3 regions of the Streptomyces sp. NBC_01635 genome follow, and region 3 is predicted to be linked to each of the others. Evidence: riboswitches for the same ligand, from Rfam matches in the RefSeq annotation. Region 3 holds a riboswitch; each other region holds the start of a gene.
The links. A riboswitch is a leader RNA that binds a small molecule or an ion and turns the genes downstream of it on or off. The one in region 3 is predicted to bind cobalamin.
Positions count from the first base shown of each region.

Region 1 (3,268 bases), 4.7 Mb from region 3:
GCCGTCCTCGTAGGCGAAGGACGCGTCCCGCAGGGTGACCAGGGCGGGGACCGGGGCGGGATCGCTCATGGCATCCGGCTTTCCAGGAGAAGGGCGACGGCGGCCAGTGCCGCGAGGAGCAGCAGGCTCACGGCCGTGAACCGTACGGAGACGCGCGCCTCGGGCACCAGGACGCGCAGTGTGCCGTCGTAACCGCGCCCGGCGAGCCCCGCCTGCAACCGCGCCGCCCGGTCGAAGGACCGGACGAACGCCGTCGCGCCTAGACCGCCCAGCGAACGCCAGGACGCCGCCCGGGTGGTGTGCCCGAGCCGGGCCGCCTGCGCCTGACCGATCCGGCGCACCGAGTCGAGCAGCAGGAAACTCATGCGGTACATCACCAGGGCCACGTCCACCAGCGGTGCGGGCACCCCGGCCCGCACCAGACGCGGCAGCAGGTCCGACATCGGCGTGGTGAAGGCGAACAGCAGCACCCCGAGGGACGCCGCCGAGGTGCGCAGCAGCAACTCGCCCGCGCGCAGCGGTCCTTCGGGGGCCGGGGAAACGAACCCGTCCGGCCCGCCCACCTGCACCAGCAGGGTGAGCGCCCCGGTGACGCAGAAGCCCAGCGGCACCCGGTAGGCGCGCCACAACCGCCGGCCCGGCACCCCCGCCGGGCCCAGCAACGCCACGAGCGCGGTCACCAGCACCAGAGCCGCACCCGGCCACGGAGGCAGGGAGATCGCGAGCACGGTGAGCCCCAGCCCGAGCACGGCCTTGTCCACGGGATGACGGCGGCGCCAGCGACTGCTGTGCGCCGCCGCGTCGATCGGCAGCACGCGCGATCAGGCCCGGGGACCGGGGGAGACCGCCTCGTCGGGGAGCCCCGGGCCGGCGTCCGAGCCGGTACCGGGCGCCGGCTGCTGCTGCCGTGCCCGTTCCTCACCCTGCCGACGCCCGCGCCGCACCCCGAAGTAGTACGCCAGGACCCCCGCGCCGACGGCGGCCTGGAGGGCGAAGAGCCCCGACTCGATCTCACCGGACGGGGGCTCGTACAACGGGGAGAACCACGGCTCGTAGTCCGGTTCGAGCTCGGTGATGGCGGTCTCCGCCTCGCCGTCCGCACCGGCGAACGGCTCCTCCTTGTGGTCGCCGAGCCCGAGCGCCAGCGGCAGCACCGCGAGCGCGGCCACGGCGAGCAGCAGCAGGGTGTTGATTTTCGCGTTCCTGGTCATCGAGCCACCGTCCCGGTACCGGTCGTACCCGTCGTACTCGTTGTTCCCGCCGTGCCCGCCGTCTGCTTCGTCTCCGGCTCCGTTTCCGTCGCCGCCGTTTCCGTTGCCCCTCGCTTGCCGGTCAACAGCACGCCGAGGCGGGTCAGTTCGCCCTTGCTGGACTGCACCAGCAGGCGCATCACCAGGACGGTCAGCAGCCCTTCGCTCACCGCGAGCGGGATCTGCGTGACGGCGAAGATGGAGCCGAACTTCCCGAGCGCGCCCGGGAACCCGCTCCCCGGGTCGGGGAAGGCGAGCGCCAGTTGCACGCTGGTGACGCAGTACGTGGACAGGTCGGCGACGAACGCGCCGCAGAACACCGCGGCCATCAGCGGCGCCCCGGACCGCCGCGCCAGCCGGTACACGCCGTACCCCGCCCACGGCCCGACGATCGCCATCGAGAAGACGTTGGCGCCCAGCGTGGTCAGCCCGCCGTGGGCCAGCAACAGGGCCTGGAACAGCAGGGTGATGGTGCCCAGCACCGCCATGATCGGCGGCCGGAACAGGATGGCGCCCAGCCCGGTGCCGGTGGGGTGGGAGCAACTCCCGGTCACCGAGGGCAGTTTCAGCGCGGACAGAACGAAGGTGAACGCTCCCGAGGCGCCGAGCAGCAGCGTGCTCTCGGGATGTTCCCTGACTTCACGGATGAGCGACCGGGCTCCGTGGACGACGAACGGCGTAGCCGCGACGCCCCAGGCGACCGCGTGCGCCGGTGGCAGAAAACCTTCGGCAATGTGCATGGCTCAGCAGACCCTCTCCAGCACCTCGTGGATGGTTGACGCGCCTTGGCCGGTCTCCTGGCTGACGGGTACCACCGCCCGAGCTCCGCCTTCCCGGGTCCTGGGGCCTGTCGTCACATTCCTGCCCTCCGGGCGGACGACAGGAATGTGACGACAGGCCCCAAGTGGACCCAGTGGCTGCCCGTCGGTCCTGTCGGAGGACAGGACCAGGGGCCGGAGCCGGACTTCCCGATCACAGTGGCGAGGGCCGCACCGGTATCGCACCGGATTTCCCGTTCACCAAGGCGTGGCGACAGTAGACCCGGATCCGGCCCGGTGACAAGCGGGTGCCGGGGGCGCGCGGGCGGCGTTCCGCAGCTCGCCTCCCGGCGCACCCCCGCGGCCTCGAGGGCGGGGGTGCGCAGGTGGGGCGGCGGTCACACACGCGCCACCCGCCCGGGCGGCCACCGCGCGCCGAAGCGTCGGCATGGGGGGCCGGGGCCCTGGGCAGAACCTTGCTGCAATTAATATGCAAAAACGAATTCCAGTCAGCAGAGGTGTGAGGTTCGATGACGACCCGACGAATACGGCGTACCACCGGCGCGGCGGCCACGGCCGCCGCGTTCTCGCTGGCCGCCGCCTGCTCGGCGCCGACCGGCGGCTCGGACGCCGGCACGGGCGGCGGCGGGTCCGCCGAGTCCGTGGTGATCGGGGTCTCCACCGAGCCCGACACCCTGAACCCCCTGCTCGGCTACGGCAAGGACGGCAACTCCAAGATCTTCGACGGGCTGCTCGCCCGGGACGCCGACCTGAAACTCAAGCCCGCCCTCGCGAAGGCGCTTCCCGAGATCGCCGACGACGGCCGCACCTACACCTACACCCTGCGCCCGGGCGTCGAGTTCAGCGACGGCGAACCCCTCACCGCCGAAGACGTCGTCTACACGTACCGCACGGTCCTCGACGACAAGACCAACAACGCCGCCAAGAGCGAACTCGACGCCGTCAAGGAGGTCCGGGCGGACGGCGGCGACAAGGTCGTCTTCACCCTCAAGTACCCCTACGCGGCCTTCGCCGCCCGCACGGTGCTGCCCGTCGTCCCCGAACACATCGCGGGCAAGCAGGACCCCAACACCGGCTCCTTCAACACCGAGCCGATCGGCACCGGACCGTACGTCCTCACCGGCTGGAGCAAGGGCGAGAAGCTCACCTTCAAGGCGAACCCGGACTACTGGGGCGGCGCACCGAAGGTGAAGAAGCTCACCATGGCGATCATCGCCGACGACGACGTCCGCGCCACCC
Region 1 is NZ_CP109277.1:6,908,888-6,912,155, forward strand. Features, by position in the region: gene OHB56_RS32025 (energy-coupling factor ABC transporter ATP-binding protein) at 1-69, opposite strand, end outside; gene cbiQ (cobalt ECF transporter T component CbiQ) at 66-815, opposite strand; gene OHB56_RS32035 (energy-coupling factor ABC transporter substrate-binding protein) at 822-1,211, opposite strand; gene OHB56_RS32040 (energy-coupling factor ABC transporter permease) at 1,208-1,990, opposite strand; cobalamin riboswitch at 2,020-2,289, opposite strand; gene OHB56_RS32045 (ABC transporter substrate-binding protein) at 2,539-3,268, shown strand, end outside.
Region 1: linked by a shared signal. The riboswitch ahead of OHB56_RS32040 (energy-coupling factor ABC transporter permease) and the one ahead of OHB56_RS10340 (cobalamin biosynthesis protein) in region 3 are both predicted to bind cobalamin.

Region 2 (3,268 bases), 1.3 Mb from region 3:
CGAGGTTGACCCGGTCGGCGCCGGCGGGCGGGGTACCGAGGACGTGCAGGCCGTCGCGGATCTGGGCGTCCTTGACCTCGCACAGCCAGCCGTCGACGTGCAGGATCATGTCGTCGAAGCCGTCGTCGTCGGGGCGGTCGTCCAGGCCGAGGTCGTGGTCCAGCTTGGCGGCCTGGATCAGGGTCCAGATCTGGGCGCGGATCGCCGGGAGCTTGGCCGGGTCCATGGCGGCGATCTGGGCGTACTCGTCGAGGAGTTGTTCCAGGCGCGCGATGTCGCCGTAGGAGTCGGCGCGGGCCATCGGGGGGACGAGGTGGTCGACGAGGGTGGCGTGGACCCGGCGCTTGGCCTGGGTGCCCTCGCCCGGGTCGTTGACCAGGAAGGGGTAGACGAGGGGGAGGTCGCCGAGGGCGGCGTCGGGGCCGCAGGCGGCGGACAGGCCGGCGTTCTTGCCCGGCAGCCACTCCAGGTTGCCGTGCTTGCCGAGGTGGATCATGGCGTCCGCGCCGAAGCCTCCGTCCTCGGCCCGCGCGGCGATCCAGCGGTAGGCGGCGAGGTAGTGGTGGGAGGGCGGCAGGTCGGGGTCGTGGTAGATGGCGATGGGGTTCTCGCCGAAGCCGCGCGGGGGCTGGATGAGGATCAGCAGGTTGCCGCGGCGCAGGGCGGCGAGGACGATGTCGCCCTCCGGGTTGCGGCTGCGGTCGAGGAACATCTCGCCCGGCGCCGGGCCCCAGTGCTCCTCGACGGCCGTGCGCAGTTGTCCGGGGAGGGTGGCGTACCAGCGCTTGTAGTCGGCGGCCGGGATGCGCACCGGGTTGCGGGCGAGCTGTTCCTCGGTGAGCCAGTCCTGGTCGTGGCCGCCCGCCTCGATCAGCGCGCGGATCAGTTCGTCGCCGTCCCCGGAGGCCAATCCCGGGACGTCGGTGTCGCCGAAGTCGTATCCCTCGTCCCGCAGCCGGCGCAGCAGGGCCACCGCGCTGGCGGGGGTGTCCAGGCCGACCGCGTTGCCGATGCGGGAGTGCTTGGTCGGGTAGGCGGACAGGACCAGGGCCAGGCGCTTGTCCGCGGCCGGGATGTGCCGCAGGCGGGCGTGGCGCACGGCGATGCCGGCCACGCGGGCGGCGCGCTCGGGGTCGGCGACGTAGGCCGGGAGGCCGTCGGCGTCGATCTCCTTGAAGGAGAACGGCACGGTGATCAGGCGGCCGTCGAACTCGGGCACGGCGATCTGACTGGCGGCGTCCAGCGGGGAGACGCCCTCGTCGTTCTCCTCCCAGACGGTGCGGGAGCCGGTCAGGCACAGGGCCTGGAGGATCGGCACGTCCAGGGTGGTGAGTGCGCCCGCGTCCCAGGACTCGTCGTCGCCGCCGGCGGACGCCTCGGCGGGCTTGGTGCCGCCGGCCGCGAGGACGGTCGTGACGATGACGTCCGCCGCGCGCAGTTCCTCGATCAGTTCGGGTTCGGGGGCGCGCAGGGAGGCCACGTACAGCGGCAGGGGCCGCCCGCCCGCGTTCTCCACGGCGTCGCACAGGGCGTGGACGAAGGCGGTGTTGCCGCTCATGTGATGGGCGCGGTAGTAGAGCACGGCGACGGTCGGGCCGTCGGTGTCCTCGCGGGGTGTGCGCTCCAGCGGGCCCCAGGTGGGCGCGGGCGCGGGCGCCTCGAAGCCGTGGCCGGTGAGCAGGACCGTGTCGGACAGGAAGCGGGCGAGCTGCTCAAGGTTGGCGGGTCCGCCGTGGGCGAGATAGGCGTGCGCCTCCGCGGCGATGCCGACGGGAACCGTGGAGGCGGCCATCAGCTGGGCGTCGGGGGCCTGTTCACCGGTGAGGACGACGACCGGACGGCCGTCGGCGAGCAGCAGGTCGAGGCCTTCCTCCCAGGCGCGCAGTCCGCCGAGGAGACGTACGACGACCAGGCCGACACCCTCGAGGAGCGCGGGCAGGTCGTCGAGCGGGAGGCGGGAGGGGTTGGCGAAGCGGTAGGGCACCGGGCCGTCGGCCGCTCGGGCGCTGAGCAGGTCCGTGTCGGACGTCGACAGGAGCAGGATGCGGGGGTGCGTCGAGTGCTCCCCGGACGAATGCGGCATGCGTCGGCCGGCCTTCCTCGGGGTCCGCGCCCCGGGTGGTGAGGTTGGGGTCTCTCCTGCTCTGGGGGCACCTCCCAGCGGTAGCTGGGGGAGGAGCCGAGAGCTTGGGGAAGGGAGTTCCTGACTCGTCCGGCCTCCTGGTGGCCGGACTCACAGTGGCGGGACCGCGCCGGATTCGCACCGGGCTTCCTCCCCTGTCGCCGTCGTGGCGATGGCGGATCTGATGATCCGCCGAGAATCATAGTAAGGGTCGGGGGAAGAGGGCAGGGCTCGGACGCCGTGTGACGGTCGGTATGCTCGCCGCCATGTCCACGGCTCCCCTCCCTCCGTCGTCCCAGGCCACAGTGGTCTCACGGGACCGTGGTGACGCCTGTCCGGGGTCGTTGCGGCTGCACACCGCGGACGACGGGGCGCTGGCCCGGGTCCGGGTGCCCGGCGGGGTGCTCACCGTGGCGCAGGCCGAGGCGCTCGTGGACGCGGCCGGTCGACTGGGCGACGGCGAACTGCATCTGACCTCGCGCGGCAATGTGCAGGTGCGTGGGCTGCGCGACGACTGCGGCGCCCGGCTCGCCGGGGTACTGGACGCGGCCGGACTCCTCCCCTCACCCGGGCACGAACGGACACGCAACATCGTCGCCTCACCGCTGTCCGGCCTCGACGGACGGGGTGTCCGGGATGTGCGGCCGTGGTTGTCGGCCCTGGACGAATCGCTGTGCGCGAGCGGGGCGGCGCGGGCGCTGTCCGGGCGGTTCCTGTTCGCGCTCGACGACGGGCGCGGCGATGTCGCCGGACTCGGCGCCGATGTGACCGTGCGTGCGGTCGACGACGGCGCACTGCTCACCGTCGGCTCGGCGGACGAGGCCCTGCGGGTGTCCGAGGACGAGGCGGCCCGTGCCGCGCTGCTCGCCGCCGAGGTGTTCCTCGACGTGCTGCGGGAGACCGGGGCACGGGTCTGGCGGGTCGACGAACTGGACCTCTCCCCGGGTGAGTTGACGCAGGCGGTCGGCTCCCGCCTGACCGCCGCCGGCATCGGCTGCGTTCCGGCGCCGAACGACCGCACCACAACGGAGGGTCCGCCTCCGGGGGTGATCGGGTCGGCTCTGTCCGTCCATGTCCCCCTGGGACGTCTCACGTCCCGTCAATGGCGGACCGTGACCCGGGTGGCCGCCGAAGTCCGGTCGGGCG
Region 2 is NZ_CP109277.1:866,846-870,113, forward strand. Features, by position in the region: gene cobN (cobaltochelatase subunit CobN) at 1-2,083, opposite strand, end outside; cobalamin riboswitch at 2,174-2,323, opposite strand; gene cobG (precorrin-3B synthase) at 2,377-3,268, shown strand, end outside.
Region 2: linked by a shared signal. The riboswitch ahead of cobN (cobaltochelatase subunit CobN) and the one ahead of OHB56_RS10340 (cobalamin biosynthesis protein) in region 3 are both predicted to bind cobalamin.

Region 3 (3,268 bases):
CTGGCTGCTCCGTTCCCCGCCCGGCTTGAGCAGCACCGGGTTCATCAGCGCGGTCGGCTCGATCCGGCAGGCCTGGGCCTGCATGGCCTGCGCCCGCCCGATCTCGGCGCCCTCCCGCGTCACGAACGAGTTCAGCGACATGTTCTGCGCCTTGAACGGCGCGACCTTGACGCCCTGCCGCACCAGCCACCGGCAGATCCCGGCGGTCACCACACTCTTGCCGGCGTCCGACGTCGTACCGGCGACCAGCAGCCCGCCGCCCGTCATACCGCCCCTCATGCCGTACGCCCCTTTCCGCGCACCCGGGGGACGGCCCGCGCAACGGCCCGTACACCGATGCGCGCGGCGGCGCCGACGCCGAGTGCCAGCCAGCCGACACGCCGTGAGAGCCGTACCGTGCGGTCGATGTCCGCCACGGTCACGGCACGGCCGCCGCCGTTGAGCACGGGCCGGTGCTCGACCCGCCCGGAGTAGGACAGCGTCCCGCCGAGCCGCACGCCGAGCGCGCCCGCGAAGGACGCCTCCACGGGCCCGGCGTTGGGACTCGGATGCTTCGCGGCATCCGTGCGCCAGGCCAGGACGGCACCCCGCGGGTCCGGCCCGGCGACCGCGGCGAGTACGGCGGTCAGCCGCGCCCCGGGCCACCCGGCGACGTCGTCGAGGCGCGCGGAGGCCCAGCCGTACCGCAGATGGCGGGGGGACTTGTGGCCGACCATGGCGTCCAGGGTGTTGACGGCCCGGAACCCGAGCAGCCCCGGCACACCGGCAACGGCACCCCATACCAGGGCGCCCACCACGGCGTCGGAGGTGTTCTCGGCGACGGACTCCACGACCGCGCGGGCGATCCCTTCGGCGTCCAGCGCCTGCGGGTCCCGTCCGCACAGGTGCGGCAGCCGGGCCCGCGCCGCCTCGATCCCCTCGACGGTCCCGGACTCCAGGGCGCGCCCGATGGCGCGGGCCTCCCGGGCCAGCGACGTCCCTCCGACGACGGCCCAGGTGGCCGCGCCGGTCAGGGCGACGGAGGCGGCGGGGGAGGATCGTACGCAGCGGGCGGCCAGGCTCCCCAGAGCGACGGCCCCGCCGACGCAGACGGCGGTGTGCAGCGCGCCCCGGCCCCGGTCGTCCTGCCACAGGACCCGTTCCACGGCAGCCGCGGCCCGCCCGAAAGCGGCGACCGGATGCCCTCGGCGGGGATCGCCGAGAAGCAGGTCGCCGAGGAGGCCGGCGGCGGCGCCGTACGCGAACTCGCGATCGGCACCCATGGGTTCAGCCGGTGAGGGATCCGGCGGGAGTGGCCGCCCCGAGCCGGGGCGGAGCATCGCTGGTCGACCTCAACAGGCAGCCGGGCATGGCGGTATGTCCTCACTCAGGGTGTCCACGCCCTGGTTCGACGAGACCGGCGGTGGGAGTTCCTGGCTTCCGGGGTCGTTCACCCCGGTGACAGTGGCGGGACCGCGCCGGATTCGCACCGGCTTCCTCTCCTGCCGCCGTAATGGCTCCGGAAGTCCACCACGGTCCGGAAGAACCGTCAACTTGCCTTTGACCTGCGAGGCTGAAGTGTGCTGAGGCCCACAGAGGGGTTTCGGAGGGTGAACCGCGGGCCGGGGATCCCGCGGCGTGACGGGCGGTGCGGGAACGGCCGGCAGGCGGTCCGGGAGCGGTCGACGGATGGTCCGGGAACCGCGGAACGGGCGGTACGGAGGCAAGGCGCCCCGCACCGCCCGCCGGACGGACGACATGACCCCGACCGGGACGCCGGCCCGGGTCCTGCCCCGTGATCAGGCGCCGTCAGGTGAATCGGACAGCTCTCGGACAGCCCTCGGGCAGTCGTCAGGCCATGATCAGATAGATCCCGTACGCCACCGCCGCCGCGCAGGCCGCGAAGCAGGTGTAGGCGCCGGTGACCGCCAGGACCGCGGACTGGCCCTGGGCGGCGGCCCGCTCACGGCGGGACAGGCCGGTGATGCCCAGGGTGAACAGGGCCACCAGGGCCACGGTGACCACGAGGCTGACGCCGAAGACGGAACCGAGGGCCGCCCAGTCGATCTTCATGGTGCTCTTCTCCTACGTGTCTTCCTGCGTGTCTTCCTGCGGGGCCTTCTGCGCGTCTCCCCGCGGGGTCAGACCGTGGTCCTGGCCGGAGGGGTCGCCGGGTCGGCGGGAGCCGGGATGGTGGCCGAGAGCTCCTCGGTCACGGGGCCCGCCGGAGGGGGGGCCACCGCGGCCATGGCTGCGGTCACGACGCCGCTCTGCTCCTCGCCGGGGGCGTCGGTGCCGGTGGTGTCGTCGGTGTCGTTGACGTTGGTGTGGTCGACGACCTCGCGCCGGGAGATCTTCCAGATCGCCGCACTGGAGGTGATCAGGAAGACCGCGACGAGAGCGGTGCCCCAGCTGCCGAAGCCGCAGACCCACTCGGCGATCGCCGCGACGATGGCCGCCGCCGGCAGCGTCAGACCCCAGGCGACGAACATCCGGGTGGCCGTCGACCAGCGGACCACGCCGCCCTTGCGGCCCAGGCCCGCACCCATCACGGAACCGGAGACGGAGTGCGTGGTGGACAGGGAGAAGCCGAGGTGGGAGGAGGCCAGGATGACCGTCGCGGCGCTGGTCTGGGCGACGAAGCCCTGCTGCGGCTGGAGGTCGGTCAGGCCCTTGCCCATGGTGCGGATGATGCGCCAGCCGCCGAGGTAGGTGCCGAGCGCGATGGCGATGCCCGCGGAGACGATGACCCACATCGGCGGGTCGGAGTCCGGGGCGAGAGTGCCGCCGGCGACCAGGGCCAGGGTGATGATGCCCATCGTCTTCTGGGCGTCGTTGGTGCCGTGGGCCAGGGAGACCAGACCGGCGGAGGCGATCTGTCCGGCCCGGTACCCCTTCTCGGAGGCCTTGCTGCCGGCAGCCTTGCGGTTCATGCGGTAGGTCAGCCGGGTCGCGAACATCGCGGCCAGGCCGGCGACCAGCGGCGCGGCGATCGCGGGGATCAGCACCTTGGTGACCAGGACGTCGCCGTGCACCGCGCCGAAGCCCGCCGAGGCGACGGTGGCGCCGATCAGGCCGCCCATCAGGGCGTGCGAGGAGCTGGACGGCAGACCGACCAGCCAGGTCAGGAGGTTCCAGAGGATCGCGCCGACCAGTGCGGCGAAGATGACCTCGGGACGGATGCCGGCCTCGTCGACGAGGCCCTTGGAGATCGTGTTGGCGACCTCCACGGAGAGGAAGGCGCCCACCAGGTTGAGCACGGCGGACATCGCCACCGCAACCTTGGGCT
Region 3 is NZ_CP109277.1:2,170,435-2,173,702, reverse strand. Features, by position in the region: gene OHB56_RS10345 (cobyric acid synthase) at 1-267, opposite strand, end outside; gene OHB56_RS10340 (cobalamin biosynthesis protein) at 276-1,262, opposite strand; cobalamin riboswitch at 1,387-1,526, opposite strand; gene OHB56_RS10335 (hypothetical protein) at 1,831-2,052, opposite strand; gene OHB56_RS10330 (inorganic phosphate transporter) at 2,121-3,268, opposite strand, start outside.